One region of the Saliniradius amylolyticus genome, then DNA from elsewhere that is predicted to be linked to it. Evidence: predicted binding sites of a transcription regulator. Region 1 holds the regulator's gene; the other holds the start of a gene.

Region 1 (8,118 bases):
TGCTTCAGTCTCTGGTACGACTCTAAGGCGGCTTTGGTTCGCTTATCGTACATGGTCGGCACAATGGTAAACTGATATTCACCACTCTGGTTGCCACGCATGATCTCCAGAGTTCGCATCATACGATCCAAGCCCTTCAGAGCCAGATACTCAGTTTGCACGGGCACCAGGATTTGTTCACATGCTGCCAACGCATTGACCATCAATACCCCTAGCACCGGTGGACAGTCAATCAGTACATAGTCAAATTCGCTTTCTACCAGATGCAGTGCTTTTTTCAACAGCAAGCCCATACCGCTTTGCGTACCCATGCTGCGATCCAGGGTCGCCAGTGCCATGGTCGCCGGTAATAAAAACAGAGAATCCAGTTTCGTCGGGCAAAGGGCATCCAGCACAGTGTCAGACGACAGGTTACTTCCGGCGGTAAACACATCATAGACGCTGCCGGACAGTTCTTCCGAATCTACCCCAAAGTAATAACTCAGCGAGGCGTGCGGGTCGGTATCCACCAACATGACACGATAGCCTTTCTGCGCCAATAAGGCGCCGAGGGTGACCGTAGTGGTAGTCTTGCCCACTCCACCTTTCTGATTGGCCACCGTCCAAATCTTCATAGCCAATTTCTCTCGGCAGACTTGCCATCAATGGCAATACGGGCCTGCATATCAGCCAGACACCTTCATTTCAGCCAACACGTGCTCCACCACCTGGTCGATGGGTAAGTCTTTGGACGACAGTCCGGCACTCGCGACTGCCTGCGGCATGCCATAGACCACAGAAGTCTTCTCATCCTGAGCCCAGATAGTGGCACCTTTTTGCTTCAAGGAACGGCAACCTTCCCGTCCATCGGCCCCCATACCAGTCAGCACAATCGCCAATACATCGCCACCAAAAATACGTCCGAGCGACGCAAAGCTGAGATCCACACTTGGCTTATAGGTCACCCCACTGATGGTGGCTTCCTGAATGATCTTGATAGAACACTGCTGAGGGTTGCCTTCCATTAACATCTGAGTGCCGCCGGGAGCAAGATAGGCATGGCCAGGCTTGAGTACATCGCCCTGAGCGGCTTCTTTGACTCGGATCTTACACAGCCCATCCAGGCGCTCGGCAAAGGCCTTGGTAAAAGTACCGGGCATATGCTGAACCAATAACACCGGATAAGGGAAGTTCGCGGGCAGATTACTCAAAATTTGTTGTAGTGCCACAGGACCACCGGTTGAGGCCCCAATGGCAAGAACCTTATAAGACTTGCCTGACGCCCGTAAGGGCTGGCGCCGCTGCGACTCCCCGGAAGGGGTGGGTCGAGTCGTGTCAGGCCGAGCGGTTGGTGTCAGGGGGCGCTGCCGTAAACTGGCTCGGGGCCGGGAAGGCATAAAATGGCGCTTGCGCGCCAGACTCTTTACCTTCTGTCGCAAAAGAGTCACTGCCTCTTTGCGATCCTGAGCGATATCTTCGAATTTCTTCGGCAGAAAATCCAGCGCACCAGCATCAAGGGCGTCAAGAGTAGCCTGAGCGCCCTCGTGCGTCAGTGAAGAAAACATAATGATCGGGCGCGGCGACTGAGCCATGATCTTACCCACGGCGGTAATGCCATCCATGATCGGCATTTCCACGTCCATGGTGATGACATCCGGATCCAACTGCTCGGTAAGAGTCAGCGCCTCCTTCCCATTTCTGGCCTGTCCTACAACCTCCAATCCTGGTTCCTGATCCAAGATTTCCGCTACTCGACGCCGGAAAAACGTTGAATCATCCACCACCAGAACTTTATACGCCATTCCAACTACTGCCTTGTGTTATCGGGATTTTTTACCGTAATGCTTAACCAGACTGGGGATGTCAACGATCAGCGCAATGCCACCATCGCTGGTGATAGTCGCGCCGGCCATACCCGGCGTGCCTTGTAACAACTTATCCAAGGGTTTAATGACCACTTCTTCCTGACCGATGAGACTGTCCACCACAAAGCCAAACTGTTGAGTGCCTTGCTGCACCACCACTACATGGCCTTTGCTGCGGTCAATAGGTTCGGGGCTCGGATTACGCACCAACCATTCCCGTAGGTAGAACAAGGGAATGGCTTTGTTACGCACAATCATGGTCAGCTGACCATCCACTGTATTGGTGCGGCTCTCATCCACATTAATGATCTCGCTGACGGCACCCAACGGCAGAGCAAAGGTCTGTTCGCCAATCACCACCATCAAGGTTGGCAGGATGGCCAGCGTCAGTGGCACTTTGATGTCCAGACGAGTGCCCACATTCTTTTCAGAGTCGATGTGGATGGTACCATTTAACTGGTTGATCTTGGTTTTGACCACATCCATGCCCACGCCGCGACCGGAGATATCGGAAATTTCGGTCTTGGTGGAAAAGCCGGGGGCAAAGATCAGGTTAAAGGCCTCGGTATCCGACAGACGCGCCGCCGAATCCGGATCCAGAACACCACGATTGATGGCGATTTCTTTAAGTTTCTCCGGATCCATACCTTTACCATCGTCTTGAATGGTCAAAAGGATATGGTCGCCTTCCTGTGACGCGGCAAGCTTGACATTACCCATGCGCGGTTTACCAACGTCTTCCCGCTCGTCAGGCATCTCAATGCCATGATCAACCGAGTTACGCACCAAGTGCACCAAGGGGTCAGCCAGAGCTTCCACCAGATTCTTATCCAGATCCGTCTCTTCCCCTTCCAAACTAAGGGTAATCTCTTTCTTCAGGCTGCGTGCCAGGTCCCGAACCACTCGAGGAAAACGACCGAAGACTTTCTTGATCGGCTGCATCCGGGTCTTCATCACCGCGCCTTGCAAGTCGCCAGTCACCACATCCAGGTTGGAAATGGCCTTGGTCATGTTCTCATCGGTCACATTATTGCCCAGCGTCAGCAAACGATTACGGACCAATACCAGCTCGCCAACCATATTCATAATTTCATCCAGACGCTTCGTGTCCACACGAACGGTTGTTTCCGCCGGCGGAGCAGCGGCGGCTTTACGCTCTGGTTTCTTGTCATTGGTCGCCGGTTTCTTCACTGCCGGTGTGGGCTTCGGCGCAGGAGCAGGCTTGGGAGAGCCAGACTCGGATTTGGGAGACGGACTCGGCGCCGGAGAGGGAGAGGGGCTGGGTGCTGCCGACTTGTCCTCATCAGCACCAGGGCCTTTACCCTTACCATGCAGCTGATCTAGCAGAGCCTCAAACTCGTCTTCGTCAATCTCTTCATCACCCTCACCAGAAGATGTTGCCGCAGCTTCTTTAGTGGATTTCTTGTCAGGTTCTTCACCCGCCTTGAACTTACCCTCTCCATGGAGTTCATCCAGTAAGGCTTCAAATTCTTCATCGGTAATATCCTCATCACCGTCTTCACCTTTTTTCTCTCCGGATGGAGCCGCTGAAGCTGCCTCTTTTTCAGCCTTGGAGGGACCGCTGCCCGGACCGTGCAACTCATCCAGCAGCGCTTCGAATTCATCTTCGGTGATCTCATCAATGCTGTCACCCTCTCCTGCCTGTTCAGCGTTTTCAGAGGGTGTCGGCGCTTCCGGCTCAGGGTCGGGCTCGGGCTCTGCTGGCGCAGATTCGGCGGCCGCCTTTTCATCTTCCGATTCCGGTTTGCTAAGGCGATGCAGGGTGTCCAGCAATTCAGGAGAAGCGGGCTCCAAATCCTCTCTGGCTTTAACCCGCTCAAACATATCGTTGACAGTATCCAAGGACTCCAGGATTACATCCATTAAATCGGATGTCACCTGACGCTGACCGTTACGCAAGATGTCAAAGACGTTCTCTGCGCCGTGACAAATATCCACCAACTCAGTTAACGAGAGAAATCCAGCGCCGCCCTTAACGGTATGGAAGCTGCGGAAAATGGCATTCAGCAGATCTTGATCATCTGGGTTGTTCTCCAGATCCACTAACTGCTCCTGAAGCTGGTCGAGTATCTCGCCCGCTTCGATCAGAAAGTCCTGTAGTATTTCCTCGTCAACATCGTAAGCCATTTCAGCCCCCTAAAATCCTAAGCTCGACAGCAAATCGTCCACATCATCCTGACCGGTCACAACATCGTCGCGATTCTCGGCATCGATGATGGGGCCTTCAGCCTCTCTGGCTTTATCGGAATCAGACTCAGATTTATTAGCTTTTTCATTGACTTCCGGTTCACCAAATACAGTCAACATGTGAACCAGACTGTCTTCCACCTCTTTAACGAGGTCGATGACTTTACGAATCACCTGCCCAGTTAGATCTTGATAACCTTGAGCCATTAACACTTCGGTCATTAATTCGGTCAACTTAGCCGTGTCATTGTTCGACTGCTCCAGCAAGGCGTCCACCTTATGGCACAGCGCTTTAAACTCTCCCAGCTCAATGTCACGGCTCATCAGACGCTTCCACTCGGGCAGTATCTCACCGATATTCGCATTCAACTGCTCCACCATGGGCATACTCTTTTCTACCGCGTCCATGGTGGTATTAGCAGCCTGCTCCGTGGTTTCGATCACATAGTTTAGTCGGGTCTTGGCGTCGGGAATGTCTTCATTGGCCAGGTTGGCAATGCGGGCATCCAATTGAAAGTTATTCAATGAATCGTGCAGCTGGCGGGTCAGTTTGCCCACTTCGGCAAACAGCTCGGTGGAGTCCCGCAAGCTGATGGATTCCAACAGCGCGTTAGCTCCCTCATTATCGCCTTGCTCAAGCAATTGCACCAATTCCCTGGCTTCTTCCAGGGAGATGGGGGTATTGGATTTATCTGTCATCGGGCGTTCCTTATTCGGGTAGGAGGCGCCGGATTAACCCAGGCGTTCGAAAATTTTGTCGAGCTTTTCTTTCAATGTGGCTGCAGTGAACGGCTTAACGACATAACCGTTGACTCCGGCCTGGGCCGCCGCCACGATTTGCTCTTTCTTGGCTTCCGCGGTCACCATCAATACGGGAAGGTGCTTTAGATTATCATCGGAACGAATGGCCCGTAACAGGTCGATACCTTGCATGCCCGGCATATTCCAGTCGGTCACGACAAAGTCGAAATCTCCCTGCTGAAGCATTGGCAGTGCAGTGTTACCGTCGTCCGCTTCCTGGACATTGGTAAAGCCAAGATCTTTTAAAAGGTTTTTAATGATTCGTCTCATTGTTGAAAAGTCATCAACAACAAGAATTTTCATATTTTTATCCAAAACTGCCTCCGATGAGGATTGCACTGATTAGAATTAACATACTGCTTTCTAGGCGGCCTGCCAAGTTTGCATCCGAGTCCGCAAACGCAACATCGCCTGGCTATGAATCTGACTCACCCTGGATTCACTGACGTCAAGTACCTCGCCGATCTCTCGTAAGTTCAACTCTTCGTCATAATACAGGGACAATACTATGGCTTCCCGCTCCGGCAAAGTGGTAATCGCGTGGGCGAGCGCCTTTTGAAACGCACCTTGTTCCAGATCACGATAAGGCGTGTCTGCCTGGCGAGACTCTTCGGTACTGAGCACATCTTCTGTTACTCCCAGGTCCTCAATACCGATCATCCGACCCGCATTCACTTCATTGAGCATCTGGTGGTAATCATCCACGCTGACCTGCATTTTCTCAGCCACTTCCAGATCGCGAGCGTCGCGACCGGTCTCTTTTTCCACCTCGGAAATAGCTTCGGCAATAGCGCGGCCATTCTTATGCACCGAACGCGGGGTCCAGTCACCTTTTCGAATCTCATCCAACATGGCACCGCGAATACGGATACCGGCAAAGGTTTCAAAGCTGGCTCCCTTGGAACCATCAAAGTTTTTGGCCGCCTCCAACAACCCGATCATCCCCGATTGGATCAAGTCATCAACCAGCACGCTGGCTGGCAGTCTTGCCATCAGGTGATGGGCGATGCGCTTCACCAAAGGCGCATGCTGTTCGATCAGTTGACGTTTATCGTCTTGTTGTTGATAAGCTGCCGCTTTACTGTTCACGCCTTATCTCTCTGCATTTGGGGGTCGTGATTTACCAACTGCTCCAGGAAAAACTCCAAATGTCCACCAGCCTGCTCCGGAACCGGCCAACGCAAAGCCTGTTTGGCCAGGTTGGTAATGGCGACAGATGCAGGCGAACCCGGGAAGGCATCCACAATAGGCTGCTGCTTGCGCACAGCCTTACGGATATTTTCATCGAAGGGCACCGTGGCCACCAGTTCCAAAGCGACATCCAAAAATCGATGGGTTACCTTGGACAACTTAGCAAACAACTCCTGCCCTTCGCGCAGGTTTTTAACCATATTGGCCACGACCTTGAATTTGAATACGCCATAATCGCGATTCAAAATTTTGATCAAAGCATAAGCGTCGGTCAGGGAGGTGGGCTCGTCGCAAACCACTACCATAATGTCCTGAGAGGCTCGGGAAAAGCTTAATACCATGTCGGAGATACCGGCGGCGGTATCCACAATCAGAACATCGATTTGGCTTTGCAATTCACTGAAGGCGCGAATCAAGCCAGCGTGCTCTGTGGGGCTGAGTTCGGTCATACTCTGGGTGCCGGAACTGGCTGGGGCAATCTTGATGCCATGAGGGCCCTCTACCAGAATCTCATCCAACAAGCACTCGCCGGACAACACATGAGACAGGTTCTTTTCGACTCTCAGCCCAAGCATAACGTCCACGTTAGCCAGTCCCAAGTCGGCGTCCAGCACCATAACGCGCTTGCCCTGCTTGGCCATGGCGATAGCCGTGTTCAGGGTGATATTGGTTTTACCCACACCCCCTTTTCCCCCTGTGACCGCAATCACTTTAATCTGCTTAGGCTGATTCATTCTTCGTAAGCTACTCGCCTGATCCTCAATCATATTGATACTGCTGAGTTCACCGCTCGTTGGGTTTTGGCCGCTCCGAGCGCAAATTGTTTATAGAGTCTGGCCGCGCATGAGATCAAATATTTTGCATCGGCCGCCTTAATGTCTTCCGGCACTCTCTGACCATCGGTCAAGTAACTTACCGGCAAGCGCTGCTCGATCGCGACACTGACAGCTTCCCCTAAACTGTAGCACTCGTCTAATTTTGACAGAATACAGCCTTTTAGCGGAATCTGTCCATAGGTGTCGAGGGTGTGCGTCATAACCTGACGCTGGGCATTGGCAGCCAGCACCAGATAATGATTGATACTAGCATAACTTGACTGGCTCAATGTATCTAACTGTTTGATTAGGCGAGCGTCTCTTTGCCCGAAACCAGCAGTATCTATAAGCACCAGGCCTTTATTACGGAACTGATACAACAAATCGGACAGTTCTTCGGACGTGGCGGCCTTTTTCACCTGGCAACCAATGATTTTGCCATAAGTCGCCAACTGTTCATAAGCTGCAATGCGATAGCTGTCGATCGTAATCAGTGCCACCTTGTCACCGCCATGACGACGCGCGTACTGGGCCGCCAGCTTGGCGATGGTAGTCGTTTTACCCGTCCCCGTGGGACCCACCAAGGCCACCACGCCGCCATTGCGTACAATATCGTTATTAGAGGTGTGGATTTTATTGGCCAGCAACTTCAGCAAAAACTTCCAGGCATCTCGCTCTTCGCAATTGGGCGGCGTGTACGACACCACTTCCTCAGCCAGAGATTCACTGATGCCCATCTGTTTGAGCCGCTCGATAAGATAATCGTGTAAGGGGCGCTCCTGCTGACGCTGCTGTTTCATCAGACCAGAGACCTGAAACTCTAAGACATTGCGCAGCGAGGCCAGCTCCTGACGAATGTCGTCCATTGAGCCCTGCTGTGCGGCCGGCTGAGCCTGAGAGGGGACAGGCTTGGGGTCAGCTACAGGTTGAGTCTGAGGACCGGGTTCGGAGGTGGTTTGGGGCTGACTGGGTATGGCACCTTGCTTCTCCAGTAGCGCTCGCAAGGAGTCCTGACCTTCATCACCGATAATCTCACTCAGGCTGGGCGAAGCCTTCGCCTGAGAAGACAGGGTGTCAGATTTCTGGCGCAGCGGAGTGACCGAACTCTGAGCTTTAGCTTGCGGCTGAGCTTGTGGCTGCACCGCGGACTTAGTCGGCTCTTTATCATAGGCTGCCACCACTTCGATGCCATCACCGACCTTCTTTTGCGACATGATTACCGCATCACCGCCCAGTTCTTCTTTCACCTGCGACAAAGC
Region 2 (8,118 bases), 1.3 Mb from region 1:
GGCAAAGGCTGGGCATTGCCACCCCAGAGCACCAGGCAGTGCTTGAGGCTATCCACGCCCAGCAAGCCGCTACTTAGGCCGGTAAACCCTTACATTGCTATAGCCCTGCTCTTTAAGCAGCAGTGCCTGCATCTGGCTCATCACCCCGCGATCACAGTACAGATAATACTCCCTGTCCTGAGGCAGCTCGGCAAACTGAGTGGCCAGCTTGAAAAATGGAATGTGCTCGATTGCTATACCATCCAGGCTCAGCGGTTTATCGTCCACCTCATCCTGGCTTCGAATATCCACCACTACTGCCGCTTCAGGCAGGGTGCTGCTGGTTTCGGCGCTACTTACCTGATGCTCGGCTTCCTTAACGATACGCCGGATATCCTGCATATCGGCGGCATAGACCACTCGCTCGATCAGATCCGCTGATAGTTTGGCTTCCTCTTCCTCTACCCGCTCCAGTATTGCTTTCACCGTTGGCTTCTTGGAAATAACACCACAATATTCGGGGATTCCTGCAGCCAGGTCTTCCACGCCAATCTCCCGCGCCTGACGGATAATTTCCGATTTATCCATGGCGATAAGCGGGCGCAGCACCAGTTTATCAGTGGCTTTATTGATCACATCCAAATTCGCCAGGGTCTGACTGGACACCTGCCCCATACACTCGCCGGTGACGATAGTGGATGTGGCCAGCTTGTCGGCGACCAGTGCAGCGGCACGCATCATCATACGCTTAAGCACCACCCCCATCAGGCCGTTGTCGACTTTTTCCAGGATCTCGGCCACCACGGGCTCAAAGTCCACGCCGATAAACTTCACCCGATGAGAGGCTGAGTAACGCTGCCACAGGTACTTACATACCTGCTTAACGCCAATTTCATGCTCGCGGCCGCCCAGATTGAAAAAACAAAAATGGGTACGGGCCCCACGACGGATCATCTGGAAACTCGCCACACTGGAGTCGAAACCGCCGGAGATCAGCGACACCACATCCTCTTGCGTCGGCAAGGGCATACCACCCAGACACTTAAAACGTTCGTGGATGATCAGCAGCTTGTCCTTGTTCACTTCCAGCTCGATAGTGACATCGGGATTTTTGAGTTTAACACCAGCGGTATTACAGTTCTGGTTGAGACCGCCCCCCACATAGCGGGCGACTTCCATAGAAGAAAACTCGTGCTTGCCACGGCGCTTGGCGCGCACGGCAAAGGTCTTTCCAGCCAGCTTATCGCCCCAAACCTGTTTCACCTGCTGATAGATATCATCCAGATCCTGGTAGTCGCTTTCCTTGACCAGCAGGCACTGCTCAATGCCCGGAATGCACTTTAGCTGCGCTCGGACCTGCTGCTGTTGCTCAGGGGTATCTGCCGCCGCCACCAACTCGAGCTTATCCCAACGGTTGTGCACCGCTACCTTAAACTCATAGGGCTTAAATACATTACGTACATTGGATTCGAGCAAACGAGTAAAACGACGACGGACATCGTCACTCTTAATGGTGATCTCGGGATGCAGCTTGATGATCAGTTTCATAGTGCCGGAGGGGGTTGCCAAAGAAGCGGCGGAGTATAGCAGAGCCAAACGCCCGCCTAAAGCACCATTACTGTCGCTCCAGCACCGACACTGGCTCTGACTCCATGGGTTCACCCTGACTGATAGCAATCTCTACCCGACGGTTTCTGCTGCGGCCTTCAGGAGTGTCATTGGGCGCCAAAGGTTTATTATCGGCCATGCCGACCACTTCCATGCGCGATTCGTCGAAGCCCTCCGAGCGGGCCAGCTCTTCAGCTACCGCCACCGCCCGCTGAGCAGACAGATCCCAGTTGGAGCGATAGAGCTCATTAGAGATGTTTTGATTGTCGCTGTGGCCGGACACTTCAAGGCGCCCCGGCACATCGGCCAGCAAGCCCCCAATTTTGCGAACCACAGGAATAAACTGCGGTTGCAAGAAGGCTGAACCGGCGGAGAAAGCGCCATTTTCGCGAATGCGGATCACCAGTTGTTGTCCCAGCGATTCCACTTCAATTGCACCATCCACAATCTGCTCTTCCAGCTGCTGAGCCACTTTCTTCAATTGTTCGTTCATCTGTTGCTGTGCACCAGAAGTAGACGCCGAGGCTCGCTGACTGGCCGTTTGCTGCGACTGCCCGCCCCGCTGTTCACCGCGCTGTTTCTGACGACCTCCCGATGAATCTTCATCCCCGGCCTGAAAACGCAGCGACTGCTCCGTCACTTCCATGGTGACCTGTTGAATATTCTCAATGGGAGTGGGCTCTGGCCGGCCAGGCTGAAACTCCTGAGCAATCACACTGGTGCCCTTGGGAATGTCTTTTACTTCGATTTTGTTTTGTACCCCGAAAGCAAACTTCATGGAGCCGGCAATCTGCTTAAACTTGAGCACATCCATCTCTGAAAACGCCAGCAACAACACAAAGAAACACATCAACAGCGACATCAGATCGGCAAAGGTTGCCATCCACGCCGGCAAGCCGGGAGGGGGGCATTTGGGACATTCCTTCTCTTGCGGATCGGACATAAATTACTCTTCTGCTTCTTCGATGCGTTTGCCAGCCGCCAGGTAGTTTTTCAACAGGCCTTCGATGACCCTGGGGTTCTGACCATCGGCAATGCCGACGATGCCATCCAAAATTAAGGTCTGGTTTAACTTTTCCTGTTCGGCGCGGTTTTCCAGCTTACTGGCTAATGGCAAGGCAATAACATTGGCAAAAAAGGCACCATAGAGGGTGGTCAGCAGCGCTACGGCCATTGCCGGACCGATGGATTTGGGGTCGTCCATGTTCGACAGCATAGCCACAAGACCTATCAGCGTACCAATCATCCCCATTGCCGGGGCCACTTCACCGATGGATTTAAACACCGAGGCACCAAACTCATGTCGTTCGCTGGTCAGAGAAATATCTTTATACAGTGTTGCCCGCACCACATCCACATCATGCCCGTCCACCAGCATGTCCACGCCCTTTTGCATAAAGTCGTTTTCTATTTCAGCCTCTTCGAGCGCCAGGAAACCACCTTTACGAGCCGCGTCGGCCATTTCGACGATCTTCATGATCAATTCTTCAGGCTGCTGTAGCTTGAACATAAATGCCTTGACCACAACCTTGCCAGTATTGAAAAACTGGCCCAGTGTATAGGAGCTAAGTGCCACAAACAGGGTACCGCCGAATACGATCAGCACGGAGGGGATGTTCAGGTACATCTCAATACTGCCGTTTAGGATCATCGCCATCACGATAAAACCGATCGCACCTAACATGCCTATCAGGGTTGCTAAATCCACACTATCCTCCACTTCACCCAGGTTGGGTCTGACTACTATGCCTTTATGATACTAGAGCCGCAGTGATAGGGAATCCCCAATTTGCATCAATAGTAACATTCGGCATAGACCGGCTAACTGATTGACTTGCTTCACCAATTTATCGACACCTTAAGAATATTCTAAAGCTTTGGTAAAGAAAAAGGCCATTGACCCCTTAATAACCCTCGGGTAAGGTTCGCCAGTAATGCGTCCCGCCTGCCGATGCAGGCCTCTCTAAACCTCGATGTCGTAATCTTATCTTATGAGTAATAGCAAGCCATCTGAAACCTTATCCTTTGAGCAAGCCATGCAAGAGCTGGAAACCATTGTCGAACAGATGGAAGCAGGCGAACTCCCATTAGAAGAGGCGTTGCAGCGCTTCGAACGCGGCATCGCATTGACCCAGCAGGGCCAACAAAAGCTGCAACAGGCTGAGCAGAAAGTGAAAATGCTGCTCGCCGAGCAGGGACAAGAAAACCTGGTCGACTTTGAGCCGGAACAGTAAGATGGCCGTGAGTTGGCAAATCGCTCTTGCAGATTATCAGCAGCGCATCAATGGTCTGTTGACCGAGCGTCTCGACGCTCTGCCCGATACCGCTCCCCGATTGAAGCAAGCCATGCAACACGCTCTGTTGCTCGGCGGTAAACGCGTTCGCCCAGCACTGGTTTATGCCACAGGTGATATGCTGGGCCTGACACAGGCAGACTTAGATCCACCCGCTATGGCTCTGGAGTGCATTCATGCTTACTCATTGATCCATGACGACCTGCCTGCCATGGACGACGACGATTTACGTCGCGGTCAGCCCACTTGCCATGTTCGTTTCGACGAAGCCACTGCCATATTAGCCGGTGATGCCTTACAGACATTAGCCTTTGAGCTGCTTTGCCACGAACCCCTGAGCGTCTCGGTTGAATCAGCACGCCTGCCCCTATTGCAGACCCTGACCGGCGCCGCTGGCTACCAGGGGATGTGTGGCGGACAGGCTCAGGATCTGGCCGCCACGAATACGCCCGTTACCCTGGAGCAGCTGGAACAATTGCATCTGGCCAAAACCGGCGCCCTCATTCGGGCCGCCTTGATAATGCCCGCACAATTGGCGGAGTTGCCAGAACAGCAACAAGCGTCACTGAATGAATTTGGTCGTAACATTGGTTTGGCGTTTCAGGTGCAGGACGATATTCTGGACATCACCGCCGACACTCAGATACTGGGCAAACCCCAAGGCTCTGATGATCAGGGCAATAAGAGTACCTACCCTTCCCTGCTCGGTCTGCAAGGTGCCAAGAATCTGTGCCAGCAATTGCATCAGCAAGCAGTACAAGCGCTCGGCGCTTTACCTTACAATACCGAATTACTACAGTCCTTTAGTGACTTTATTATTAACCGAGATTACTAGATACCCCCATGACCCTGGACCTTGAACACTACCCGGTGTTGGCACTGGCAAATACCCCGGAGCAGCTGCGCGAATTACCGAAAGATAAACTCCGGCAATTAGCCAATGAACTGCGGCAATATCTGCTGGCCAGTGTCAGCCAGAGTAGTGGACACTTCGCCTCAGGGCTCGGCACTGTTGAACTGACCGTGGCCCTGCATTACGTGTATCAAACCCCTTTCGATCGCCTTATCTGGGATGTGGGCCACCAGGCTTACCCCCATAAGATCCTGACTGACCGTCGTGAACGCATGACGACAATTCGCCAAAAAGGCGGCTTACACCCGTTCCCCTGGCCGCCAGAAAGCCCCTACGACACCTTTGCCGTGGGCCATTCTTCGACTTCCATATCCGCCGCCCTGGGTATGGCCATGGCGGCAGAAAAAGAAGGCAAAAACCGCAAGGTTGTATCGGTAATCGGCGATGGTGCCATGACCGCTGGCATGGCCTTCGAAGCGATGAACCATGCGGGAGATATCGGCAAAGATATGGTGGTGGTGCTCAATGATAATGAGATGTCTATCTCCGAAAACGTGGGCGCACTCAACAGCCACCTGGCACGCCTGCTGACTGGGAATTTTTTCAACAGCATTCGTGACGGTGGCAAGAAGTTGCTTAGCAGTATGCCGCCCATCAAAGAGTTTGCCAGTCGCGCCGAAGAACACCTTAAAGGCATGGTCGTGCCCGGCACCATCTTCGAAGAGCTGGGTTTTAACTACATCGGCCCCATCGACGGTCATGACGTCAATGGCCTGGTAGATACACTGCGCAACATGCGCAGCCTCAAAGGCCCGCAAATACTGCATGTGGTCACCCGTAAAGGCAAAGGCTATGAGATGGCGGAAAAAGATCCCATCAAATGGCACGCGGTGCCCAAATTCAACCCGGCCGACAGCCAACTCCCCAAGACTAAAAGCGCAGGACCGAGCTTCTCAGCGGTGTTTGGCGACTGGCTGTGCGATATGGCCGCCGATGACCCAAAATTGATGGCCATTACACCCGCCATGCGTGAAGGCTCAGGAATGGTGCGTTTTTCGCAAGAGTACCCCAAGCAGTATTCGGACGTCGCCATTGCCGAGCAGCATTCGGTGACCTTGGCCGCGGGAATGGCTAAGGATGGTTTAAACGCCATTGTGGCCATCTATTCCACCTTTTTACAACGGGCCTACGATCAGCTGATCCACGATGTGGCCTTACAAAATCTGCCCGTGCTGTTTGCCATCGACCGGGCCGGTATCGTAGGCGCTGACGGACCGACACACCAGGGGGCTTATGATCTGGCCTATCTGCGCTGCATTCCCAATATGGTGATAATGACGCCTTCCGACGAAAACCAATGCCGACAAATGCTTTACACCGGCCACAAACTCAACCAGCCTGCCGCAGTGCGATACCCTCGGGGCCAGGGTTGCGGTGCCGTCATTGAAGCCAAGATGCAGGCTCTACCGATTGGCAAAGGCGAAATCCTGCGTCAGGGGAAAAACGTGGCCATTTTAAATTTCGGCACCCTGCTACCCGGCGCAAAAGAAGCGGCTGAAAAGATGGATGCCACACTGGCTGACATGAAGTTTGTTAAGCCCCTGGATAACGATCTGATCGCGAAGTTGGCTGAGGAGCACGAGCTACTGGTGACCCTGGAAGATGGCGTCATCATGGGCGGCGCCGGCAGTGCGGTAGCAGAAACCGTAATGGATAAACAACTCGCCTGCCGGGTGCTGCGACTGGGGATTCCTGATGAGTTTATTATGCAGGGTTCTCAACAAGAAATGTACGCCGAACTCAAACTGGATGCACCAGGTATTCAGGCTCAAGTTCAGGCCTTTAACGAATACGCCCGTTAACCTATTGCTCCTAAACAAACGCCCTCACTACTGATGAGGGCGTTTGTTTAAGTCACAGCCAGCGGGTTATCAGGACTTTGCCATCCGAATCACAACCCGACGGTTTTTGGCCCGGGTTACTTCCCGTGCATTATCGGCGATATGACGCCGCTCGCCATGGGCCGTTGTCTCGATGCGATCACTGTCGATACCGTTTTCCTCAAAGAAGCGTTTCACACGCTGGGCACGCTGCTTTGACAGCTCACGGTTATGCCAACTGCCTCCCCAACTGTCGGTGTAAGCATCCACGAGCACCAATTCAATGCCGGGATCTTCTCTCAGGTACTGGGCGATCATGCTGAGCTTTTTCTCTGAGGCACGAGTAAATTCATCGCTGTTCTTTTTATACTGCAACACGGAGTAGGAAATATCTTCGAAACTGAATTTCAGTAACGACGACACGCAGCGCACAAAAGACTGGTACTCTCCGATAAAATTGCTGGCGTTTAGCTCCACTGCCACTCTGTCATACCGGTTATACCAATCCTGATAATAGATGGTCGGCCAATAGCCTTTTTCCAATTCGGAGAGCATCGTCCAGGCAGTTTTCTGCGGAAGGTCGCCGTTGTACTGCTTGCGTATGGGCATCTCAGCCAGACGGCGCTGCATCTGGCCGGGCATCCACTCCGGAGGCGCCGAGTAGACTGCTGCAGCTCCGTATTCACTGGGCAGACTAAGCATGTCCAACTCAAACTCCAGGTTCAGCTGCTTGCTGGCACGGCTGGTAAACATGGCGTCGCCGTAGCCGGGGATATTATGCTCCAGGCGGCATTGCAGGCGACTGCTGTCGGTAAGCTGCCACTGGGACTCATTGATATCGGCCGAGTAGTGCCTTACACCGGCCGTCACCGGCAGGGCAATCAGGACTGTCAAAGCTAAAACTGTTCTTTTCATGGCTACCGTTTCCACTCTCTCCACCCTAGTATCGGCGGTTTCGGCGATCACTTAACCCTTAATTATAAATGGAGTCTGGATAGCGCCCTTCATAACTGTGATAATTCCGCTCCCATTATTCATATAGGTATACAATGACAGCGCAAGGGCAACAACTCAAAGATCGATTTCGTGGTTATTTTCCAGTGGTCATCGATGTGGAAACGGCGGGGTTTAATCCCAAAACTGACGCCTTACTGGAAATTGCCGCCATTACCTTGAAGATGACCGAAGATGGCCGCCTGGAGCCAGATCAGACCCTGCATTATCATATCGAACCCTTTGAAGGCGCCAACCTGGAGCCAGCCGCGCTTGAGTTTAACGGTATTGATCCAAACTGTGCCTTGCGCGGTGCCGTAGACGAAACCGAGGCGATGAAAGCCATATGCAAAGCGGTACGCAAAGCCCAAAAATCCGCCGACTGCCAGCGCTCGGTCATCGTGGCCCACAACGCCTCCTTCGACCAGAGCTTTGTTAATGCCGCCATCGAACGCGGCGGTATCAAGCGCACACCGTTTCACCCTTTTGTGTCGTTCGACACCACCAGTCT

Evidence for each region. The regulator FliA, encoded in region 1, starts transcription of late flagellar genes. The targets are predictions, from matches to a motif close to CTAAAGNTNNNNNNNNNNNNGCCGATA.
Region 2: the regulator FliA is predicted to act here: its motif matches at 3,436-3,462, upstream of pomA (flagellar motor protein PomA).

The regions. Positions count from the first base shown of each region.
Region 1 is NZ_CP029347.1:842,439-850,556, reverse strand. It holds gene HMF8227_RS04000 (ParA family protein) at 1-614, opposite strand, end outside; gene HMF8227_RS03995 (protein-glutamate methylesterase/protein-glutamine glutaminase) at 666-1,781, opposite strand; gene HMF8227_RS03990 (chemotaxis protein CheA) at 1,800-3,992, opposite strand; gene HMF8227_RS03985 (protein phosphatase CheZ) at 4,002-4,751, opposite strand; gene cheY (chemotaxis response regulator CheY) at 4,785-5,168, opposite strand; gene HMF8227_RS03975 (RNA polymerase sigma factor FliA) at 5,217-5,942, opposite strand; gene HMF8227_RS03970 (MinD/ParA family protein) at 5,939-6,811, opposite strand; gene flhF (flagellar biosynthesis GTPase FlhF) at 6,808-8,118, opposite strand, start outside.
Region 2 is NZ_CP029347.1:2,118,393-2,126,510, forward strand. It holds gene HMF8227_RS09845 (ketopantoate reductase family protein) at 1-77, shown strand, start outside; gene thiI (tRNA uracil 4-sulfurtransferase ThiI) at 70-1,527, opposite strand; gene HMF8227_RS09855 (flagellar motor protein MotB) at 1,595-2,530, opposite strand; gene pomA (flagellar motor protein PomA) at 2,534-3,295, opposite strand; gene xseB (exodeoxyribonuclease VII small subunit) at 3,579-3,821, shown strand; gene ispA ((2E,6E)-farnesyl diphosphate synthase) at 3,823-4,716, shown strand; gene dxs (1-deoxy-D-xylulose-5-phosphate synthase) at 4,725-6,596, shown strand; gene HMF8227_RS09880 (flagellar protein MotY) at 6,666-7,529, opposite strand; gene rnt (ribonuclease T) at 7,664-8,118, shown strand, end outside.